DNA from 4 places in the Staphylococcus coagulans genome. Region 4 is predicted to be linked to each of the others. Evidence: riboswitches for the same ligand, from Rfam matches in the RefSeq annotation. Region 4 holds a riboswitch; each other region holds the start of a gene.

Region 1 (3,212 bases), 1.2 Mb from region 4:
TTCGATATTCCGCCCATCTATATATTCAATATAAAACAATATGGCAATGATTTTTTTGAAAAAAACAAGCATTTTAATTAATAATTTGATATATTAAAATTAATTGGAATAAGGAGGTCAAAGGCATGATCAAATTTTATCATTATCCAAATTGTACAACATGTAAAAAAGCAGCGAAATTTTTATCTGATCATGGGGTGAGCTATGAGCCTATCGATATTGTACAGCACACACCGACAGAAAAAGAGTTTCGTCAAATTATAGAAAAATCAGGCTTGGATATTAAAAAGTTCTTTAATACACATGGCGCAAAATACAGAGCGTTAAATCTTAAAGACAAACTAGAAAATATGAATGAAGACGAAAAAATAAGTTTACTTGCTTCTGATGGCATGTTAGTAAAGCGACCATTAGCAATCTTAGGTGATAAAGTGACAGTCGGCTTTAATGAAGAGGTCTATCGCAATACTTGGCTATCATAAAATAGTTGATAGAACCGTTCCAATATGTCATGATAAAATTGTAATTGTAAACATTATAGGAGGGGATTAACGTGGCAGTGCCAAGCGAATTAAAATATTCTAAAGAACACGAATGGGTAAAAGTTGAAGGTCAAACAGCGACAATTGGAATTACAGATTTTGCGCAAAGCGAATTAGGTGATATTGTCTTTGTAGAGCTTCCAGAAGCAGAAGATGAACTTACTGAAGGTGAAACTTTCGGAAGTGTGGAATCAGTTAAAACTGTTTCTGAATTGTATTCTCCTGTATCAGGAAAAGTCATCGAAGTGAATGAAGGTTTAGAAGACGAACCTGAAGCGGTTAACGAATCACCTTATGAAAAAGCTTGGATGGTAAAAGTTGAATTAAGCGATGAAAGCCAATTAGATGCATTATTAAGTGCAGCTGATTATGAACAAATGATTGGTGAATAATGCCCGCATAAAGACTCCTCGGTAATCTGATTATCAAGGAGTTTTTTGTACTCAAATATTTTTTAGAAGGTGAAGACCATGGCGATGATCAATAAGGTTATTGTTGTAGAAGGTAAATCTGATAAAAAACGTGTTCAAGAGGTGTTGTTAGAACCTGTCGAAATTATATGTACACATGGAACGATGGGAATTGAAAAATTAGACAATATGATTGAATATTTGTATGATAGACAGGTCTACATTTTGGTAGATTCAGATGCGGAAGGTCGAAAAATCCGCAAATGGTTTACAACTTATTTGAGTGAGCGCATCGATATTTTCATCGATACGAATTATAGTGAAGTGGCACGTTGTCCACGCGATTACCTCTCTAATGTATTACAACATTTTGGATTTAAAGTAAAAAAAGATTTTTATGTTAAAGGGAAGTATTCATATCATGAGTGTTTCAGAGCAATTGAACAATATATATAGAAATAAAGATGAAAACGTTCATCTCATATTTGGTTATACACCGATGTGTGGGACATGTAAAATGTCTGAAAGAATGTTAGATATTGCAAATGAGATGACACAATTACCTATTGTGAAAATAGATTTAAATTTTCATCCAGATTGGAGCCAAGCAAATGAAATACAGTCTGTGCCTGTGTTAATGATCATGCATTATGATCAAGAAGTAGAAAGGTTATATGCTTTTCAGTCTGTACCGTACTTGTTAGAAAAAATAAAAAAAGTAATTGACGCATGTTGATTACAATGATAAGATTAATATCAATTAAATAGTCAGAAAACTCTTATCCGGAGTGGTGGAGGGATGTGCCCTATGAAGCCCGGCAACCGTCTAGTATATAGAAATGGTGCCAATTCACATAAAGTAAAAATTTTACTTTTGAAGATGAGAGAAAAGCGATTTGTGTTAATGCTTTCTCTTTCATTTTTTAAAAGAGAAAGCATTTTTTATTTTGCAGATAAGAGGGGAAACACAAGGAGGAACAGTATGATTGAGCTTAAAAACATCGTTAAAAAGTACGAAAGTAAATCAAAATCTGTAACAGCTGTAGATCATGTTGACCTAAAGATAGAGAAGGGTTCAATCTATGGTATTATCGGATTTTCTGGTGCTGGTAAAAGTACTTTAATACGATTATTTAATTATCTAGAAACACCTACATCAGGCGATGTGATTATCGGCGGGGATAACATAGGACAGTTAAGTAAAGCAGATTTACGCAAAAAACGACAAAAAGTCAGTATGATTTTCCAACACTTTAATTTATTGTGGTCAAGAACGGTAATGGATAATATTATTTTCCCACTAGAAATTTCAGGAGTTGCAAAAAGTGAAGCAAAGCAGATAGCATTAGAGCTCGTTGAACGTGTTGGTTTAAAAGGGAGAGAGCATGCGTACCCTTCTGAATTATCAGGTGGTCAAAAACAACGTGTCGGCATTGCGCGCGCACTTGCCAATGATCCAGAAGTATTATTATGTGACGAAGCAACAAGTGCACTTGACCCTCAAACGACAGATGAAATATTAGACTTGCTTTTACAACTTAAAAAGGAAAAGAATTTAACGATTATTATTATTACACATGAGATGCACGTTATTCGTCGGATTTGTGATGAAGTATCTGTAATGGAAAATGGTCGTGTCATTGAGCAAGGTAAAGTTTCTGATATTTTTGAAAATCCACAGCACGCAGTGACACGCCGCTTTGTTCAAGAAGACTTGAAACCGAGTGATGAAAGTGATGAGCTTGTAGCGACATTTCCTCTAGCAAAAGATGATGTTTTGATTAAATTGACTTTTTCTGGCGATAATACAACACGTCCGATATTGTCTCATCTATCGCAAGAATATCATCTTTCAGCCAATATTTTAGAGGGTAATATTAAACAATCAAAAACGGGAACTATAGGCTATTTACTCGTTCACATTCAAGATGTCTCAAAAACAAATTTTGATGAAGTACAAGCGGACTTAGAGTCACAAAATATCGATGTAGAGGTGGTCAGTCATGGGTAAGAGTTTTAGCGAAATACTTCAAGAGATGATAACGATGCCGAATGTACGTTGGCCGGATGTTTGGGTAGCGACATATGAAACGCTATACATGACAATCATCTCAACAGCATTCTCATTTATTTTTGGGCTCATTTTAGGTGTGATTCTGTTTTTAACATCTAAAAGTAAATCTAAAGCAGGACGTATATTTTATAGTATTGTTTCTTTCATTGTGAATTTATTTAGAGCGATACCATTTATCATTTTGAT
Region 2 (3,212 bases), 780 kb from region 4:
TTTTACAACAGTTAAAAAGTCTGAAAATTTTATTTTTTTAAGCACCTTTGTTAAGCCTTTTTAATACAATCGTTAGACTTCGGACACTATGACGTTAGACTAACCTAATAGAGAATTTGATAATCTTGTATTATAATAAGATTAATTTTTTTAGAAGGGATGTGTCATGGTGTCGCATACAACTTTTAAGCAAGGCGTACAAGAATGTATTCCAACTTTGTTAGGCTATGCAGGGATAGGATTTTCCTTTGGTGTGGTCGGTGTTGCTTCTGGTTTTGGTTTACTCGAAATCGTAATGTTATCGATGCTTGTTTATGCCGGAGCTGCTCAGTTTATTATTGTCGCTTTAATGGTTGTTCATACACCAGTTTGGATTATTGTACTGACAACGTTAATCGTAAATAGTCGCATGTTCCTATTGAGTATGACATTAGCAAATAATTTTAAGCAGGAAAGCTTACTTCATAGAGTGGGGGTAGGCGCGCTACTCACTGATGAGACTTTTGCTGTGGCCATTACGCCTCATTCAAAAGATCTTACCATAACGCGCAATTGGATGTATGGACTAAATTTAACAGCCTACTTATTTTGGATTTTTGTCTCTATTTTAGGGGCGTTACTTGGAAACTTTTTTAAAAATCCAGATGCATTTGGTTTAGATTATGCCATTATAGCGATGTTTGTATTTTTAACGATTGCACAATTTGAAGGTATCACCAAGTCAAAGATGCGTACTTATTTGTTATTGATGCTTATTGTCATTGTTATGATGCTATCGCTAAGTATGGTCATGTCTTCCTATTTAGCAATTTTATTCGCGTCTACGATCACTGCGGCAATAGGGATGGTGATTGACCGATGACGCTTTATATCTTATTGGCGATTATAGGTTCGGGAATTGTCACTTTACTTTTACGTATTACACCACTTTTGATGATTTCTCGTGTACAGCTTTCTGATAAAGTTTTAAAATGGCTCACTTTCATTCCAATCACACTTTTCACAGCTTTAGTCATGGATGGTTTAATCCAGCAACATAAAGGTGTGATGGGTTATACATTAAACTGGAACTTTGCCTTAGCCCTTATTCCCACTGTCATTAGTGCTTTTTGGCTCAGAAGTTTAACAATAACAGTTATTGTAGGCATGATAAGTGTCGCATTATTAAGAATAGCCGGATTATTCTAATAATCGTTTGCATGTCGATAATGAATGAGGTATGATAAAAAACAAAATTATACTTATTAAGAGAAGCTGAGGGATTTGGCCCTGTGACGCTTCAGCAACCACTTATTGATAAGTACGGTGCTACAACCAACCATTGCGGATGATAAGTTAACTAGATAGGCTTACAAAGGTTGTATTACCGTTATTGCGGAAATACAACCTTTTTTTGAATTTTAGAGGGAGGGCATACTAAAATGATGAATTATCGAGTTGACACATTAGAGTTAGGCGCTTTTACGACTGAATCTGGAGAAAAAATTGAAAATTTAAAGCTTCAATATGAATATGTAGGCTACCCAGGTCAACCTTTAGTACTTGTTTGTCATGCGTTGACAGGCAATCATTTAACATACGGAACAGAGGAAAATCCAGGGTGGTGGCGTGAGATTATTGACGGTGGTTACATGCCGCTTCATGATTATCAGTTTCTTACTTTTAATGTTATTGGTAGTCCATTCGGTTCTAGCTCACGTGTTACAGATCAAAATTTTCCTCAGCACCTTACAATGCGCGATATTGCCCGTGCGCTTGAAAAAGGAATTGAAGCTTTAGGTTTCCGTAAGATCAATGTACTCATAGGCGGTTCTTTAGGCGGTATGCAAGCACTAGAGCTCCTCTATCGTCATAAATTTGAAGTGGAAAAAGCAGTGATTCTTGCGGCGACTGCAAAGACATCTTCGTATAGCCGTGCATTTAATGAAATTGCGAGACAAGCCATCCATTTAGCAGGTAAAGAAGGGTTAAGTATTGCGCGTCAACTCGGTTTCTTGACGTATCGTTCATCTAAAAGTTATGAAGCCCGTTTTACTCCTGACGAAGTTGTCACATATCAAAAATATCAAGGTGATAAATTTAAAGAACAATTTGACTTACAGTGTTATTTAACATTGCTCGACGTCTTGGATAGCCATGATATTTATAGAGGAAGAGAAAATGTGGACAAGGAGTATCAATCATTGAATACAAAAGTGCTGACACTTGGTTTTACCGATGATTTGTTGTACCCCGATGATCAAGTTGCTGCACTTGGTAAGCACTTTAAATACCATCGTCATTTTTTTGTGCCTGATAATGTTGGTCATGATGGCTTTTTGCTTAATTTTAATGACTGGGCGCCCTATTTATATCATTTCTTAAAAGTTTCGCGCTTTCGACGCTAACTTTAGACGATAATGTTATCTATTTGTTATAATTGCGTAAACTAGAAATACTAGACAATAAGCTGTATTTTAGGGATAATAGCTAAAATATAGCTTTTCTTTGCGTTTGAGGGGGATGTAAAGCTTTGTCATCTCATCAACACAAATTGTATTCATATTACAAAGCTTGTAAAATAGAAGTTATAGAATAAATTAGTTTGGAAGTGGCGTCTTTGTTTTCTAAAATTAAGCCTAAAGAAACCCTAATCGGCACAATAGCCTTATTAGCGGTGGCTTTAGTATTGCATTTTATGCCATGGTCAGTCGTGATTATCGCATGTTTTGCAACCTTACCAGGAATCATATTATGGTACCGTTCCATCCATTCTTTTGGATTGGCTACTTTAATTACGATATTAGTCTCAACATTAACAGGTGACTTGTTTGTAATGACCTTTATGATCATTCTATTAGCATTGAGTGCAGTGATTGCACAATTGCTTAAACAACGTGCCTCAAAAGAACATATTTTGTATGTCGCAACACTTGTGACGAGCATCATTACAATCGGAGCTATCATGATTTTGCAAGGTTTAAAACAATTACCTTATGCACAAGTGTTATTAGAACCTTATCAAAAAATCGTTAATCAAATGATTGAGATGCAAAATTTAGATCAACAGGCAAGAGAGGTTTTAAATAACTCTGTACATCAGTTGGCAGTTCAATTGCCAGCTATGATTGTTGTTACGATTGCAATTTATTTGATCGTTACGTTGATGATTATCTTTCCAATCTTACGTAAATTTAAAATTGCAACGCCTGTTTTTCGTCCATTATATTTAT
Region 3 (3,212 bases), 450 kb from region 4:
AAATATCTGCTAGTGCACCACCTACGTAAACATAAATCACAACAATGACTGTGATTACAATCAAACTTGAAAAGTAACTCATACCGAGTAAATGTTTGAAAATCAAAGCGCCTGCTACAAGCTGACTTGCGATATAGAAAATATTAAATAATAAGATCATAGCCGTCCCAACACGTAAAATAGGACTGTCATAAAAATCGCCTAACCAATCTGGTAGCGAGAGGGATTGCTGCGTTGTATTTAATGATCTGACTCTTTTAGCGACCATTAAAACACCTGTAGGGCCACCGATAAACATCGCTAAAAACAACCATAAATTATTGAGTCCCCACGCATACGACCATCCCGGATAACCTAGAAAGGTTGCAGCACTTAAATACGTCGCTGCAAAAGACAATCCTAGCGTACGGGGGCCAATCCTTCCAAAGCCAGTCGCAAAATCTGAAATACTGTTCATCTTTCTAGAACTGACAAAGCCTACCGTAATCATGAACGCCATGAAAACAATAAAACCTATCCATGTATACACTTTAACGTCATTCATAATCATCCCCCTATATCTGTACTAAATTGGCTTTTTTATTTCGTGCAGGATGTGTCGGTTTCACTTTCGTATGGCCTTTGCCAAACATATTTTCACGTAAAGTTTCACCTTCATATTCTGTACGATATATGCCTCTTTTTTGTAATTCAGGAATGATTAAGTCCACAAATTCTTCAAATGTACCTGGTGAATAAGTCTGCGCAATATTAAAACCGTCCGCACCACCTTCATTCACCCATAACTCCAATTGATCAGCAATTTGTGTGGGTGTTCCGATGAATTTAGCCGTCCCATTACCTAGTCCGTGATTTTTCACCGCTTCTCGCAATGTCCATTTTCGATGTGGGTCTTTTGTATATAAATTGAGATTGCCTTGCATCGCTTCTGTCTCGATATTTTCGATATATTCATCTGGATCATATTGAGAAAAATCAATACCCGTATGTCCACTTAACAATGCGACTGAACCTTCATAGCTGACTTCATTTTGAAGCGCTTCATATTTTTCATAAGCCTCTGCTTCAGTTTCACCGATAATAGGTAAAACCATTGGAAAAACAAGTATATCTTCTCCATCACGGCCAAATTGTTGTGCTCTTGTCCGAATGTCTGTGACATATGCCCGTAACGATTCAATAGAGGTGTGTTTTGTAAACACAGCCTCTGCATGCTTTGCAGCAAATATTTTGCCTTTTTCGGAAGCACCTGCTTGAAATAAAACAGGCGTTCTTTGAGGGGAAGGCTCTACAAGATGCGGGCCGGGTATATCGAAAAATGTACCTTTATGATGAATCGCATGAACTTTAGAAGGATCAGCATACGTATCTGTCTCACGCGCTTTAACAACTGCATCGTCCTCCCAACTGTCTTCCCACAGCTGATAGCTCACTTGCAAAAATTCGTCAGCACGGTTGTAACGTAATGCTTTAGGCAAGCGTTCTTTTAAGCCTAAGTTCACTGCTTCGCTTTCTAAATAAGACGTCACAACATTCCAACCTAATCGGCCATTTGTCAGATGATCAAGTGTAGATAATTGACGTGCCAACTTATATGGCTGGGCATAGGTAGTAGAGACAGTAGGTGCAATACCAATATGCTCAGTTACCGCTGCAATGGCAGAAACGAGCGGAATAGGATCATGTGCGGGGAGTTGAACTGCGTGTTTCACTGCGGCGTCATGAGATTGGTTGTAAACACTATAAGTGCCCAACACATCAGCAATAAAAATACCATCAAATAAACCACGTTCTAAAGTTTGAGCAATATCCGTCCAATATTTTAAATTGTGGTGTGTCGCTCCTTTATCTTTTGGATGTTTCCATAAACCTGAAGCATGGGGAGAGGGAGAGTTTTGGACGAATCCGTTAAAATGAATTTGTTTTCGTGTCATGAACATTACCTCCTAAGAAATAGGAAGATAAGGCATAGCTGTAGTTGACTTATCTTCTAGCAATTGTGCTACTGGAATTGGCACAGTGAATTAATCCTGTTGCCGAGATTTCATCGGGCCAGTCCCTCCATCTCTCTTGATAAGACGATGATGTACACTCATGGGGTACTTTTTAATAAGTGAAAGGTAAAACACTGACCGGTAGAATAATCACTTCCTTCACATGGCGGCTTACGCTTTAAAAGCGCTCATGTCAATCTACCAGATCATGAATTTCCATTTATTTTCATTTTGTGCGACGCTTAAAAGTTAAATTTTGGCAAAGCCTTTTTCCAAATCTGCGATAATATCATCGATATGCTCAAGTCCTATCGAAAGACGAATCGTCTCCGGGGCAATACCTGCTGCTGTTTGTTCTGCTTCCGTCAATTGTTGATGTGTCGTGGATGCGGGGTGAATGACAAGTGACTTTGCATCTCCTACATTCGCTAATAAAGAAAATAATTCTAAGCCTTCAATAAACTTTTTACCTGCTTCGTATCCACCTTTAACACCAAAGGTAAAGATGGAACTTGCACCTTTTGGTAAATACTTCTCTTTTAACGCGTAATATTCACTCGTAGGTAAACCAGCATATTTAACCCATGCGACTTTATCATGCTTTTCAAGATATTGTGCAACTTTTTCAGCATTTTCCACATGACGTTCTAATCGTAATGAAAGTGTCTCTAAGCCTTGCGTTAGTAAAAATGCATTGAATGGTGAAATCGCTGCCCCTGTATCTCTTAAAATTGTTGTACGAATTTTAAAAGCAAGTGCGGCTTCTCCAAATTTTTCACTGAACACTAAGCCGTGATAAGACGGATCGGGTTCACTTAATCCTGGAAACTTGCCATTATCCCAATTAAAGTTACCTGCATCAACAATAACACCACCCATTGATGTTCCGTGCCCACCAATAAATTTGGTCGCAGAATGAACAACAATGTTCGCGCCATATTCAATTGGACGTAAAAGATAAGGCGTTGCAAATGTATTATCAACAATAAGCGGTATACCTTGAGCTTTTGTAATCGCTGCAAGTGCATCGAAATCCTCAACATTGCCTTCTGGGTTCCCAATGGTTTCTACAAATAATGCCTTCGTATTGTCTTGAATCGCATTTTCTATACTACTGACATCTTTCGTATCTACTAATGTGACATCAATCCCATATTTAGGTAACGTATGTGTGAAAAGCGTATGTGTTCCGCCATATAATGTGGAACTTGCTACAAT
Region 4 (3,212 bases):
GATACGTTAAAAGGTGAAGGGCCAGAAGATTTAACTGAACTTGTTTTGACACTCGGTTCACAAATGGTCGTATTAGCTCAAAAAGCGAACAATTTAGAAGAAGCACGTGAAATGTTAAAAGAAGTCATTGAAAACGGTAAAGCGTTAGAGAAATTCAAAACGTTTTTAAGTAATCAAGGTGGCGATGCAAGTATCGTTGATGATCCATCACAATTGCCAACAGCACAATATCAATTCGAATTACCTGCGAAACAAGCTGGTGTTGTTGCAGAAATGATTGCAAATGAAATCGGTATCGCATCCATGATGTTAGGGGCAGGACGCCAAACGAAAGAGGATGAGATTGATCTTGCTGTAGGTCTCGTTTTGAATAAAAAAATAGGTGATTATGTTGAAGAAGGAGAATCTCTATTAACGATTCATGCGAATACACAAGATGTTGAAGCAGTAAAAGAAAAATTGTATGATAATATTACAATCTTAGAGCAAGCATCACAGCCGAAATTAATCCATACAATCATTACTGAATAAAGGGTGTTGAGATGAAAAAAGTAGGTCGCATATTAATAGGTATTGGATTTTTGATTATTGGCGTTTTACATTTTACGAGAGAGCGTCGATTCAGAAATATCGTACCTCATTATTTACCATTCAGAAAGGCTGCTGTACTAGTCACAGGCGTATGCGAAATATGGATAGGTATAAAGCTACTTTTGGCGCGTCCATCTGACGCATTAAAACGTTGGATTAACTTTTTCTTATTATCAGTTTTTCCAGCAAATATTTATATGGCACGGCGTCGATTGCCACTTGGTAATAGAGAATTATCAGATACGGCAAGATATGGTAGACTACCGCTTCAATTCATTTTCATGTATCTCATTAAAAAATTATAATTGTAAACTTTAAAAAGGCATTTCAAGTTGTGAATCACACACAATTTGAAATGCCTTTTGTTCAGTCAAAGTGACTTATCATTATTTTTACATCGTCATCCTATTTTAAAAGTTTACATTATATTTAAACGTGTGCACCTGTTCCAAAAACATCATGCCATTGTTCACGTTTATCTAAAAATGATTGTGCAATTGCTTGAGCGCCCTCTAAAGAATGTGAAGCAGCCCAGCCACATTGTAATTCATTGCAAGCAGGAACTTCTTTCGCATCAAGTACATCTTGTATTGTTTTTTCAATAATATTTAATACATCGTCATAATCATCATGATTGATAAAAGAAACATAAAAACCAGTTTGGCAACCCATAGGACTTAAATCAACCACTTTATCTGTATGGTTTCTAATATTCTCGGCCATCAAATGCTCTAGAGAATGCAATCCAGGCATGTCCATGTGCGCTTTATTCGGCTGCTTAAAACGAATGTCATATTTATAAATTTCATCTCCGTTAATCCCTTTCATTTTACCAGCCAAGCGAATATAAGGCGCAACCACTTTAGTGTGATCCAAGTTAAAACTTTCAACGTTCATTTTTGGCATTTGTACAAACCTCCTTCATGTGTAATTTCATTTTAACACAATTTAGTATGATTGAAAGTAAAAAACTGAGCTGATTACTCAGTTATACAAAAAATAAGATAGAAATTTTTGATTTATCTGTAAAAAACACATGACAAATTGTCCTAAATCCGATAAAATAAGTACAAATTTAATAAATATTTATCAAGAGTGGTGGAGGGAATTGGCCCTACGAAGCCCTGCAACCTCATCGTAAAGCGATAAAGGTGCTAAATCCAACAGCCTATAATGGACTGAAAGATAAAAACGACAAAGATGTTATCACCGGCGTACATCAACCACACTTGAAAACATATGTGTTGATAGTATAGGATGATAACTTTTTTTGTTTTGGAAGGAGTTTTAATTTGGTGTCAGTGAGACAACGGATTTTAGATTATATAGATAACAACAGATTGAAATACATTGATATGAGTCATCAAATTCATGAAAGACCTGAGATTGGAAATGAAGAGTTATTCGCTTCGAGATTGCTCATTGATCATTTAATTGAGTGCGGTTTCGAAGTCGAACGCGACATCGCTGGTCATTCAACAGGATTTATAGCGACATATGAATCCTCAAAAGAAGGGCCTACAATCAGCTATCTTGCTGAATATGATGCACTTCCGGGATTAGGTCATGCCTGTGGCCATAATATTATCGGTACAACGAGTGTCTTAGCAGGTACAGCACTCAAGCAGGTCGTCGATGAAATTGGAGGGAAAGTCGTCATCTTCGGTTGTCCAGCTGAAGAAGGTGGTGAAAATGGAAGTGCCAAAGCGAGTTATGTTAAAGAAGGCATATTTGACGATGTAGATGTTGCGTTAATGGTACATCCAGGCAATGAAACATACCCAACCAATCACACCCTTGCGGTAGATGTACTAGATATTAAATTTTATGGTAAAAGTGCGCATGCTTCAGAGAATGCTTATGAGGCACGAAATGCTTTAGATGCAATGATTAGTTTTTTTAATGGTGTCGCTCAAATTCGTCAACATATTAAAAAGACTGAACGCGTCCATGGTGTAATATTAGATGGTGGCAAGGCCGCGAATATTATTCCAGATTTCACACATGCACGTTTTTATACGCGTGCGACCACACGAAAGGAACTGGATGTGCTAACTGGACGTGTTCATGATATTGCAAAAGGGGCAGCGATACAAACGGGTTGTGATTTCGAGTTTGAGCCTATTCAAAATGGCGTCAATGAGTTTGTGAAATCACCAAAACTCGATCTGTTATTTGAACAATATGCAACAGAACTAGGGGAAGAGGTAAGTCATGATGATTTTGGGTATGGTTCAACAGACACGGGGAATGTCAGCCATGTTGTACCAACGATACACCCACATGTCAAAATTGGACCAAGAAGCTTGGTGGGGCATACCCATCGATTTAGAGAAGCTGCTGCAAGTCCAATGGGAGATAAGGCGCTGATTAGAGGTGCAAAGATCATTGCATTAATGGGGGCTACATTAATTCAAGATAGAAATCTCTTAGATACAATTCAAAAGGAGCATCAAATTAAAAGGGAGAAGTTATAAATGACGGTACAAAATAAACACGCACCCCGCTTAACAATGGGTGATATCTATGAAACAAATGTGGTCTATACTTCTAGACCTTCTTATGTTTCCAATCCTTGGTTAGAACCAGATGAACATCAATCCAACTTTTTAACTGGGAGA

What was found. Region 4 has a riboswitch for S-adenosylmethionine ahead of KM149_RS03715 (M20 family metallopeptidase). Riboswitches for the same ligand answer to the same signal wherever they lie in the genome.
Region 1: it holds a riboswitch for S-adenosylmethionine, as region 4 does, so the genes downstream of both, KM149_RS09580 (methionine ABC transporter ATP-binding protein) here and KM149_RS03715 (M20 family metallopeptidase) in region 4, are expected to answer to the same signal.
Region 2: it holds a riboswitch for S-adenosylmethionine, as region 4 does, so the genes downstream of both, metX (homoserine O-acetyltransferase MetX) here and KM149_RS03715 (M20 family metallopeptidase) in region 4, are expected to answer to the same signal.
Region 3: it holds a riboswitch for S-adenosylmethionine, as region 4 does, so the genes downstream of both, KM149_RS01605 (LLM class flavin-dependent oxidoreductase) here and KM149_RS03715 (M20 family metallopeptidase) in region 4, are expected to answer to the same signal.

Annotation. Positions count from the first base shown of each region.
Region 1 covers NZ_CP092966.1:2,017,629-2,020,840, reverse strand. The annotation lists gene KM149_RS09600 (arsenate reductase family protein) at 126-482, shown strand; gene gcvH (glycine cleavage system protein GcvH) at 554-934, shown strand; gene KM149_RS09590 (toprim domain-containing protein) at 1,013-1,408, shown strand; gene KM149_RS09585 (thioredoxin family protein) at 1,374-1,688, shown strand; SAM riboswitch class I at 1,729-1,839, shown strand; gene KM149_RS09580 (methionine ABC transporter ATP-binding protein) at 1,935-2,963, shown strand; gene KM149_RS09575 (methionine ABC transporter permease) at 2,956-3,212, shown strand, end outside.
Region 2 covers NZ_CP092966.1:43,808-47,019, forward strand. The annotation lists gene KM149_RS00215 (AzlC family ABC transporter permease) at 167-862, shown strand; gene KM149_RS00220 (AzlD domain-containing protein) at 859-1,188, shown strand; SAM riboswitch class I at 1,239-1,337, shown strand; gene metX (homoserine O-acetyltransferase MetX) at 1,422-2,387, shown strand; gene KM149_RS00230 (DUF2232 domain-containing protein) at 2,591-3,212, shown strand, end outside.
Region 3 covers NZ_CP092966.1:373,237-376,448, reverse strand. The annotation lists gene KM149_RS01610 (sodium:solute symporter family protein) at 1-544, opposite strand, end outside; gene KM149_RS01605 (LLM class flavin-dependent oxidoreductase) at 555-1,934, opposite strand; SAM riboswitch class I at 1,981-2,080, opposite strand; gene KM149_RS01600 (O-acetylhomoserine aminocarboxypropyltransferase/cysteine synthase family protein) at 2,244-3,212, opposite strand, start outside.
Region 4 covers NZ_CP092966.1:826,273-829,484, forward strand. The annotation lists gene KM149_RS03700 (pyrimidine-nucleoside phosphorylase) at 1-531, shown strand, start outside; gene KM149_RS03705 (DoxX family protein) at 543-896, shown strand; gene KM149_RS03710 (S-ribosylhomocysteine lyase) at 1,021-1,497, opposite strand; SAM riboswitch class I at 1,675-1,783, shown strand; gene KM149_RS03715 (M20 family metallopeptidase) at 1,887-3,068, shown strand; gene ldmS (L-aspartate--L-methionine ligase LdmS) at 3,069-3,212, shown strand, end outside.